2 linked regions of the Laspinema palackyanum D2c genome follow. The main gene of each other region encodes a partner of the protein of the gene in region 2 in a complex. Links are inferred from orthologs where the notes say so. Each region holds a gene or a part of one and is shown on either strand. Other genes may lie near its edges.

The links. The genes of interacting proteins can lie anywhere in the genome.
Region 1: the proteins of NG795_RS16985 (region 2) and ndhC are in contact, whole or in part, in a cryo-EM structure (PDB 7NYH), measured with the Escherichia coli proteins. The link is inferred for Laspinema palackyanum D2c from one-to-one orthologs.

The regions. Positions count from the first base shown.
Region 1 is NZ_JAMXFD010000001.1:273,025-275,918, forward strand. It holds ndhC (photosynthetic/respiratory NAD(P)H-quinone oxidoreductase subunit C), read right to left. Parts: upstream 1,682-2,894; coding sequence 1,319-1,681; downstream 1-1,318. Other genes in the region: NG795_RS01165 (NAD(P)H-quinone oxidoreductase subunit J), read right to left, coding at 74-598; NG795_RS01170 (NADH dehydrogenase subunit K), read right to left, coding at 591-1,328; NG795_RS01180 (rubredoxin), read left to right, coding at 2,222-2,557; NG795_RS01185 (photosynthesis system II assembly factor Ycf48), read left to right, coding at 2,682-2,894. UniProt on the Escherichia coli protein: NDH-1 shuttles electrons from NADH, via FMN and iron-sulfur (Fe-S) centers, to quinones in the respiratory chain. The immediate electron acceptor for the enzyme in this species is believed to be ubiquinone.
Region 2 is NZ_JAMXFD010000014.1:106,535-114,278, forward strand. What follows is about bases 4,811-7,744. They hold NG795_RS16985 (NADH-quinone oxidoreductase subunit J), read right to left. Parts: upstream 6,624-7,744; coding sequence 5,997-6,623; downstream 4,811-5,996. Other genes in these bases: NG795_RS16975 (NAD(+) kinase), read right to left, coding at 4,811-5,255; nuoK (NADH-quinone oxidoreductase subunit NuoK), read right to left, coding at 5,581-5,886; ndhI (NAD(P)H-quinone oxidoreductase subunit I), read right to left, coding at 6,747-7,358; nuoH (NADH-quinone oxidoreductase subunit NuoH), read right to left, coding at 7,469-7,744. Outside these bases: NG795_RS16960 (glycoside hydrolase family protein), read left to right, coding at 241-1,755; NG795_RS16965 (slr1658 family protein), read right to left, coding at 1,939-2,520; NG795_RS16970 (hypothetical protein), read left to right, coding at 3,723-3,914; more of NG795_RS16975, read right to left, coding at 4,335-4,810. UniProt on the Escherichia coli protein: NDH-1 shuttles electrons from NADH, via FMN and iron-sulfur (Fe-S) centers, to quinones in the respiratory chain. The immediate electron acceptor for the enzyme in this species is believed to be ubiquinone.

The DNA of each region.
Region 1 (2,894 bases), on a different replicon or contig from region 2:
GTAACCCGTCCAAAACAAAACCCTCCTTGTTCAAAAGGAGGGCATTCTCATTCAGGATATCCTTTCCCAAAACTTAATAAGCGTCTTGTAACTCGTAAAATTCTGGGGAAATATAATCCTTCCGTAACGGCCAACCGACCCAATCTTCCGGCATCAAAATCCGCTTCAAATTTGGATGTCCTTCATAAACAATGCCATACATATCATAGGATTCCCGTTCCTGGAAATCGGCGGCTTTCCAGATCCAGTAGACCGATGGCACTGAAGGATTTTCTCTGGGAACGAACACTTTGATGCGAACTTCCTCCGGGCGATCGGCAAAGTCCGTGACCTTAATTAAGTGATACATACTCACCAAATCTTGTCCCGGACCTGGATCGTAACCGCACTGACATTGGAGATAATTGAATCCGTAGGCATAGAGTGCCGTAGATAACGGAATCAAAAATTGAGCATCAACCTTGAGGATTTCTACCCCCAGATGATCCGGTTCTAAAGCTTCATGTTGAAAGCCATTTTCAGTCAACCATTTAGAAACTTTCCCCGTGGGGACAATTTTCTCTTCAGAAGCTTGGGTTTCTTTCTTCTCTTCAGGCACGTTTTTCCTCCTTCTTCTGACTCGCTTTGAGGGCGGGGGGTACGGGCATTCCGATCGCCTCGGTTAACTCCTTCGGTGGGTTTTGGCGCGTGGCAGACTGCAAATAAGTCCCCGTCAGAATCGGGTCAACCGCTTTCATATTGTGCTGGCGAGTGTAGTAGCGGTGGGATTGCTTAATTTGACCTCGTTCCTGGATCGCATCATTGGAGATTTTCTTGCGAAGTTTGATGATTGCATCAATCACCGCTTCGGGACGAGGAGGACACCCCGGCATATAGACATCCACGGGAATCAGTTTGTCCACTCCACGCACTGCGGTGGGTGAATCTGCCGAAAACATTCCGCCGGTAATGGTGCAAGCGCCCATTGCGATCACATATTTCGGTTCCGGCATTTGCTCATACAGACGCACCAAAATGGGTGCGTATTTCATGGTAATCGTACCGGCGGTAATGATTAAATCCGCTTGGCGAGGACTAGAACGAGGGACCAAACCGAAGCGATCAAAGTCAAACCGGGACCCGATTAAGGCGGCAAATTCAATGAAACAGCAGGCAGTGCCGTACATTAGGGGCCAAAGGCTAGAGAGTCTCGCCCAGTTGTGGAGGTCATCAACGGTGGTGAGGATGACATTTTCTGAGAGTTCCTGAGTGACTTCCGGTCGGGCGATCGGGTTGATGAGCCGTCCTTCACTCAGATTTGGGGGAGTTGAATTAGATTTCATGACCATTCTAAGGCTCCTTTACGCCATGCATACACGAGAGCAATCACAAGGATTGTGATAAAAATGAGGGCTTCAATAAAGGCCAACACTCCGAGTCGGTGGAATGCGACAGCCCAGGGATACAGAAAGACAGTCTCAACATCAAAGACCACAAAGACCAGGGCAAACATATAGTAACGGATATTAAACTGGATCCATGCCCCGCCAATGGGTTCGACGCCGGATTCATAAGTGGTTCGCCGTTCAGGAGAGGTTGCTTTGGGTCTAACTAATCTCGATGTACTGAGGGCCAGGATCGGGACTAGGCTGCAAACTAACAGGAAACCCAGGAGATATTCGTAGCCGGAGAGGACAAACACAATAAGTAACTCTAGCCAGATAGGACTTGTACGACTGGTTTACATTTTTACATAATTGTGGAGGCAGCCGCTAAGAGAACTGTTTGTCTGGGATGGGTCCACCCCGAGGCCCGTCTTCTGTGAGCACATCACCTGTTCGTAGTAACGACTTCAGTCGTTCTCTTAGGTTCGTAGTAACGACTTCAGTCGTTATCCAGTGTTCATCGCGATCGCCAGCAACCCTTTCAGGAGAGTTTAAACCCTTGCCAGTTGTGGCTATGGGGGCAGTGGCGCGGTGATTATCCATCCGGAAACGACTGAAGTCGTTACTACGAACCGGAGGGAACGACTGAAGTCGTTACTACGAACATGGATAACGACTGAAGTCGTTACTACGAACAGGAGGGAACGACTGAAGTCATTACTACGAACTGGGGAGAATCGGGTGGGGCCGATCGCGAAGATTTAACCTGTAACCGTTAGGAATGGAAAGCGGTTCACTACTATGTCATAATCTTTAACATCGTTTTAATGTTTGGACCTTCCCATCCTTTGAGTTCGATGAACACTGAAGAAGCCGTTCAACCTCAAGAACTAGATCAGTATGAATGCCGCTCATGCGGCTACGTTTATGAACCCGAGAAGGGAGATGGCCGTAAAATTGCTCCTGAAACAGCCTTTACGGATGTTCCCCTGACTTGGCGCTGCCCGGTTTGTGGGGCCAAACCCACACAATTTAGCAACATTGGACCGAAAGGGACTGCCTCGGGGTTTAAGGAAAATTACGGTTTTGGATTTGGGGCCAATACCCTGACTGGGGCGCAGAAAAATATCTTGATTTTTAGTGCTTTGGCACTCGGATTCATCTTTTTTCTGAGTTTGTATGGTTTACGCTAAGGAACTGAGTTGCTAGAACCCCTCACCCTAAGCTCAAAGTAGCCGCTAACTGCCGGGGTAACGGCCCGATTGGTTTGGGTGTTACGCCCGTTGATGATTGAGAAATAGATAAATTTTGAAGGTGATGGACTCCATCTTAAAAAGTTTGAAACGAATTGTTGCATTGCTTGCGGTTGTCCTACTCTGTGTCAGTTGCAGCAAGGTCCCCTCTGTAAGTTACAACCCTTGGAATGTCGTCCCTTTACCCACAGAAGCTAATCTTAATGACATTAGCTTTACCGATGACCTCCAGCATGGATGGTTAGTGGGCTCTGAAGCGACGCTGCTAGAAACTGCC
Region 2 (7,744 bases):
CAACATTGCCCTCGCCCAAAACAATGAGTCAATCTATTAGTCCCCCCTGTTGAGGGGTAAATGTATGATATGGAAGGCTTGGCGCTTAGAGGTCGTTGCCAACTCCAATCTAATCAAAGGCTGGCAATCATGCTGAAAAACTCAGATAGAACTGAACAGTGCTGAGAAACTTCTGCGTGGATTCTGTACGGGTACCTGATGTCTAATCGTCTCAAAAAAATTTTTAAACCTAAAACAGCGATGACGCTTGACTGGCAGCATTTTTATCGCGGTTTCCTGGCAGCGCTTCTCACCGCGATCGTGAGTCCCACATTCTGGAGCCAAGCGGCCCACTCCCAAGTTCAAGGGTCTTGTCTGGCTTCTCCAGCAGATATTGCCGAAAAAGAACAACTGCGCCAAGCCACCCTAGAAGGTGATCAGGCTGCTCGCGATCGCTATCAAGCCTTTCTCGTCAAAGAAGCCGAACGCTTACAGGACTGTCGCAACCAAACTTGGCCCCAAAATCAAGCCCTCTGGTTACGACTGTATCCCTGCGATCTTCAACCCGGAGCCTTAGATGCTCTCATGGATAGAATCGTTAACAAGGGCTACAACCAAGTCTATCTCGAAGCCTTTTATGACGGCCAAGCCCTTCTACCCCAGGCCGAAAATAACACCGTTTGGCCTTCCGTCGTCCGGGTCCCTGGCTATGAAAATGCCGATCTCCTAGCCCAAGGCATCCAAAAAGGCCAAGAACGCGGGCTCAAGGTCTATGCCTGGTTATTCACCATAAATTTTGGCTATAGCTACGCCCAACTGCCGGACCGCCAAGGGGCCCTCGCCCGAAATGGGCAAGGGCAGACCACCCTCACCGCCATGCAGGACCCCAGTTTGCATGAACAGGCTGGTCAAAGCTTTGCCAATCACGCTTTTATCGACCCCTACAGTCCTCAAGCGCGTCAAGACTATGCGGGGGTAATCCGGGAAATCCTCAAGCGCAAACCGGACGGGATGTTATTTGATTATGTCCGCTATCTACGCGGCGTCGGCCCTGCTTCCGTCGTCACCAAGCCCTCGGACCTCTGGATCTACAGTGAAGCATCCCAGCAAACCCTCGTGCAACGGGGTCTTAACCAGAAAGGTCAGGAATTAATCCGGCGCTACGTTACCCAAGGCTCAATTACAGCGAACGATATTGCTGCGGTCGATGCACTCTATCCCAATGAGGCAGAACCCATGTGGCAAGGGCGGAATGTCCCCCCTGGCGCTAAAACAATGGGAACCCCTGGGGAACGTCTGCCCCTCCTGCAATGGCAACTCTGGTATCTTAGTGTCGCTCATGCTGTGCAAGGAATTATTGATTTTGTGCACCTGGCAGTAGACCAAGTTCGACCTCAAGGGATCCCTTCCGGTGCGGTATTTTTCCCCGGGGGTAACCGTCCTGTTGGTCAAGGGGGATTTGATTCGAGGTTACAAGCTTGGGATCGCTTTTTGCCAGAGATGGAATGGCATCCAATGTCTTATGCCAATTGCCAAAAACCTGATTGTATTATGGAAGAAGTTGAGCGGGTTTTAAGCATGGCTCCTGAAGGCACTCAGGTCATCCCAGCTTTAGCGGGCGATTGGGGCGTTTCCGTCACCAATCGCCCGCCTTTAGAAGACCAAATGTATGCCTTACGGCGCTATTCTTCCCGGATTAACTCCGTCAGTCACTTTGCCTATTCTTGGCAAGAACCAGAATCGGACCGCGATCGCAAGTTCTGTCAACTCAATTAAGTTGTAACGAACTTCTTGGCAATCCCCGCCTGACTCCCTCAAAACATAAAAACCCGGTTGTTTAGCTCCGGGTTTTTATGTTTTAAGTGCATCAAATAAAATCAAGCCGCTCCCATGACTCCACTTCACCTTCCTCCCCTCTCCCCAAAGGAAACTACGAGCCTATTACCTAATAATTTATATCTATAAAAATAATTTCACCATCGTGGTCAAAGAGGTGCCTTGAGATTCATCCGTAAATCTCTCCAATTGCCACCCGATTTTTCCTTGATAATCATTGAGAATCGTTAAATAACCCAAGCTTGAATTGCTCCGGTCGTCAGCCTCTGCATTCTTTTCCAACTGTTCCAGATACAACTGTTCAGGGTCGCCGACACTTAATCGTTCAATGAAGGCCCGCAAATCAGCCGCCTGTTGTCCATTTATACCATTCTTGGTCATTAGGATAATCGAATCTTCATATAAATGAATTTGAAGGGTGGTGGGATGGGGCAATGTAGAATCACTAAATTTCATAGCGTTTTCTAACAATTCATTGGCGATATAGTTCACGCTCTCAGCGCTTTCTGCTTTTTTATGACAGGGATTCTCCGGGTTTCCATTTTCTCCAAAAAATGTAGATAAGTAATTAGCTACAAAGTCCGCTGATAAGCCATTATTTCGCCATCGCTTTTTAATAGAAGCCGAACTGGGGGAGAATCCCAGAATTAAATACTCGGTGCCCAGAGGCGGATTTGGAATGAAATCTCCGAATATCTCAATCATAGTATGGGGGTCTGTGTTCATTGAGGGGATGGGACAATATAGAAAAAAACATACCCATTGCTACTCGACAACTCTAAACTCTAAATTACCCTGGTCAGGGAGCCGATTATTCATCTGCTGCCCTCAAAGTGTAGGGGTGGGTTCCATTGTGATCGGACCCCTGAGACTTAAATCTCCCTTGGTCCTGCTGTTCCGGCGGATTCCCCTTCCGATAATAGAATCTATTGATGCCCTACATTCTATTATCTACCTGTAACGACCTCCTGATGGGATCTGCATCCTTTCCCTTTGACAGGATTCCCAGTTAGCAGCTAATCATTGATACAATTTATCTTTGAAAAGTTCCCCAATTGGAAAAATTAATCTACCCTTTGTTATAACACTTGTCTGAAGATTCGGGGTTGCGCCTACCCGCTATGATAGAGCGAGTCTTGACGGAATTGGACCCTCTTTTGATCCGGGGGAGGATCTGGCAACCGATGAGCAATAGGAGGCAAGATGCTCCTACGGATTAATGGTCTTGTCAGCAGGATTAAGACTCACTAAAGAGGCTAATCTATGCTTGATTTCAAGAGGTGCGGGTTGTGCTGATGAGGGGTGAGCCTGGGAAATCTCTTTCATCTGTAACGATCTCTTAGCTATCGATATTTCTTTTATAGAGAGTACCTCGGAGTCCTTCGGATCTAACAGACTCGGAGTGGGTGCTAGAAAATAAGCGATCGCTCGTGTTTCACCCCGGAAAGAATAGGGTTAAGGATATTTTGCTACGCCTCACTCACTTTCTCCATGCAGGGGTTCCTTTTTTACAGAAAATGCGCCAAAATTCTGTTAGAGTCCAGAACAAAGCATCTCTGAATCCAGGACTTTTGGAAAAACTGGGTTCCTGAATTTAACCCTCCCCAGCCAAAAACAACAATCCCGCCAGCACAAGTCTGGCGGGATTGCGTTTTATATCCCTTTACTAAAAAGACCTACTGGCCTATCTAATTCTATTAAGTATCTTAAAAGTTGAATATAATTAACCTTGCCAAGAGGTGCTGTAGCTTAAAATACAAAATTCAGTTTTTTTGGCACAGCCCGGTTTGGATCCAGGGTGAGGACAGTCTGAGTAGATTGTTGAAATCAAGGCGATCGCTTCCTTCGGAAATGGATCTACAGCAGCCGAATAAACAGGGAGTCATCTGCGATGGAGTGAACTGTTTATGAAACGGCTGTTTTGGATTAGCATCATGGGTTTATCTGCAACCCTCATAGCGGCGGTACAAATTAAATCTCAACCCTTAATTTTATGTGATTATGAGGTGCCTCCAGTCTGTAGTGACCCCAGCGGATGCCACCCGGAACTCGTCTGCTCACCGTTGTCCGAGGCGATCGCTTCGGCGCGGAAAAATTAGGGGGTTCCAATGCTCAGTGCTAGATTTAACAAGGGTTTCCGGGTTGTGAGCCAAAAAGGACCATCACCGAATGCGATCGCCCCAGTGGGGAGTCTCCTCTACATCGGCCAAAGCACGTCAAAAGCACGATCAATAAATTGGGTACAGTGACTCCCACTTAGAGGGAATGGAAATTTGGGGTGATGCTTCATCCTTAACGTTGCAAGTTCGGCCCTAAATTCTGCTGGAAAGCTGTAGAACCCGTCGGAGTAATAAACCCGAGTCATTTTGAGGATTCTGGGTTGAGAGTTCCCGGCGGTCCAAACTTTTGGAAAAACTGAATCTGGATTATTCAAAAACCTAGGCGATCGCCTCTTGAAAAACCCCTACATTCCCAGGGTTATTGAGGCGATCGCCTAGGTTTTTGCATCCTTTAATCCTTTAATGGCGGTGATTATTATTATATTTAATTCTCGCCCCTGCCCATTGTAACTTTTCCCGTAAGGTCTGATAATAGGAATAATTTTCCTGTAAAATAATAAACTTTGCCCGACAATCTGCCATTCGGACATCCACCCGATGTCCCGGCCAAATTGAAGTAGCCATTACCCCATCCATCCACAATTTTGTACTCAAATCCGGGTCTGCTAAAGGCCAAATACTGACCACGGCTCCTGGGGGCAACACAATCGGACGACTGGACAAACTCAGGGGACAAATGGGAGTCACGGCGATCGCCTCCATCCCATCATGCATAATCGGGCCATTTGCCGAAACCGTATAACAGGTTGAACCCGTAGGGGTTGCCACAATCAGACCATCTCCCTGATACTGATCCACCACCTCCCCATCAATTTCCATTTCCAGAATCGAGGTGATCATCCGGTCTGCTGCTGCCGGTTTAACACACATTTCATTTAAGGCCAAAAAGCGATCGCTCGCCGGTTTCATATTCGTATGATGACCCTCATAAACCCGTCCTTGGAGCATCATTCGGCGTTGAATCGCATAGCGGTCTTCTAACAAGCGATCCCAAACTCGTTCCGTATCTTTAAACTCCTCAAAGTGTTCCGTAATAAACCCCAGATGCCCGCCCACATTAACCGCCAACATCGGAATTCCCTCCGGAGCCAGTTGTCGAGCCGCTGCTAGGGCCGTCCCATCCCCCCCAAACACCACAGCCAAATCAATTGGACTGGTCGAGGAAGCCAAAAAAACGGGATAGGGATTATCCTTAGACCCACTGGGTCCTACTAAAACATGACACCCGCGATTTTCCAACTCCCGAGCGCATCGATCGGCCCACCGTCGAGATAGGTCATCTCCGGCTTTATGAGCAATAATTGCATTTTTTAGCTGCACTTGAGACTAACCCCCTAACCGTTTTATTTTTTTCTGGGCATTCATTAGTTTATCCAGTCAGCCCATGAGCTATTGTACGAATTCCTACGGTTTATCACCCTGGAGCGATCGATTTATCCTCCATTCAGGTGATCTCTTCCTGACTCTGGTTGTCGGAACCCCTCACCTCTAAATCTCCTCAAAATATCCTCCTTGAGGATGCTGATTGCACCATTCCACCGAAACTGAATGGCAGTCCCAAACAGCCTCACCCAAAAATTAGAAACCGGGTCTCTTTTAAAAAACCCGGTTTAATAGAGTCATAGCCTCGCGAAGCAGACTCTTCTTACCATTTCAGGAGATTGAACTGTTCCATATCCACCGTATCCCGGTTCCGATAGATCGCCAGGACGATCGCCAAACCCACTGCCGCTTCCGCCGCCGCCACAGTAATCACAAACACCCCAAAAACCTGACCCTTAATTGTAGCGGAGTCCAGGAAATTAGAAAAGGCGATTAAATTCAAATTCACGGCATTTAACAAGAGCTCAATCGACATCAACACCCGGACAGCGTTGCGACTGGTAATCAAGCCATAAATGCCAATGCAGAACAAGGCGGCTGCCAAAACTAAAAAGTATTCGAGTTGCAGTTCCATTAATCCTCATCAGTATCTTACTAGCGTTTGAATGATTAAGGGGCGATGAAATTCACCCCTTAAAACGGTAAAAGTTCAAAACCTTGGATGTCCTTTTACCCCGTTCATTCTTGGGTTTCCACCCGATTTCCCCGGAGAGCCGGGACAGGTGTGCGGGGACGTTCCGGCAGTTTCAAATCCAGTTCCGCTGAATCGATTTGAGCTTTTCGCTCTGGCGGAATCAACTCCCGACGGGCCAAAATAATTGCGCCGACCATTGCCATCAACAACAGTACAGAAGCTAATTCAAACGGCAGTAAAAAATCGCTGAATAAATGTTCTCCAATCTGCACAACGGTATTTTCTGCCGTTGCCGCAGTCGGTGTCACGGCCCAAGGAGTTGAGAGGACCATCGTGCTTAACAACGCGAATAATCCCAAAGCGACGAGGGCTGTTGCTCCCCGCCGGATCCAGTAATTGGGAAGGTTTGTAAAATCCTCCTGTTTGTTGACCAGCATGATGGCAAACAAAATCAGCACATTAACGGCACCGACATAAATCAAAATCTGGGCCGCTGCTACAAAATCAGCATTGAGCAACAGATACAAACCGGCCATGCTGATAAACACACCGCCTAATAGAAAGGCCGAATAAACGACCTGAGACAGGAGGACGACACCCAAGGCTGCTCCTATCATCATCACGGCCAGCAGGCCAAACGAAACTATCTGAACGCCTTCCGCTAAATTCACTGTATTTGTCCTTTGTTCTTTGTCCTTTGTGCTTTGTCGGGGGTCATTTGTCTGGGGTCATTGGTTTGGACCATTCTTCATTTTAAGTGAAACTATCCCCTAGGATTCTTTGACAAATTTCCCCTATTTTTCTGTTTTTTCTGTGGATTGTTCTTGTTCCATTTGTTCCCGAATTTCTTCGGGACGTAGACCCGCACGACGAGAGTTTGGGGGCAAATCATGGGGAGAGATCACGCCTTTGGGTAGATAGGCGAGTTCTCTGAGGGGGGTCACCATTGGATCGTCAGTGACCTTGTACGGTAAGCGTCCCATTGCCACGTTATCAAAATTCAATTCGTGGCGATCGTAAGTGGAAAGTTCGTATTCTTCCGTCGCGGAGAGACAATTGGTCGGACAGTATTCTACACAGTTGGCGCAGAAAATACAAACGCCGAAGTCAATACTGTAGTGTTTGAGCTGTTTCTTTTTGGTTTCTTTGTTGAATTCCCAATCCACCACGGGCAGGTTAATCGGACAAACACGGACGCACACTTCGCAGGAAATGCACTTATCAAATTCAAAGTGAATCCGACCCCGATAGCGTTCGGAAGGAATTAGTTTTTCGTAGGGATATTGCACGGTCACCGGACGGCGGCGCATATGGTCAAAGGTCACGGAGAGTCCTTGACCGATATATTTGGCCGCTTGAACGGTTTCTTTGGCGTAGTTGCTAACTTGGTTAAGGAATTTGAGCATAGTGTTCTCGGCGATGACTGCTAGGTGATAGGGAGTGGTGACCTGAAGTCAAGATGAAGTTAAGCGATCGCTCAATCACTGGGCAGTTTTTGAACGAAAGAAAAGCCCGCTTACCCACCAAAGGCAACGGGAAAGGCCAACTTTAAGGCGGCAGTTAAGAGCAGATTGACCAGAGAAACGGGCAGGAGGAATTTCCACCCTAAATCGAGGAGTTGGTCAATGCGAACGCGGGGTAAGGTCCAGCGCATCAGAATGGCGAGGAAAACAAAGAAGTAAGCCTTGAGCAGGGTCATGGTGATGCCGAGGGTTCCGGTAATCACTTGCAGCCAAGGGGTGGTTTCGCTGACACCCAGCCACTGTCCTAGGAGTTCTACGGGGATCGGAGA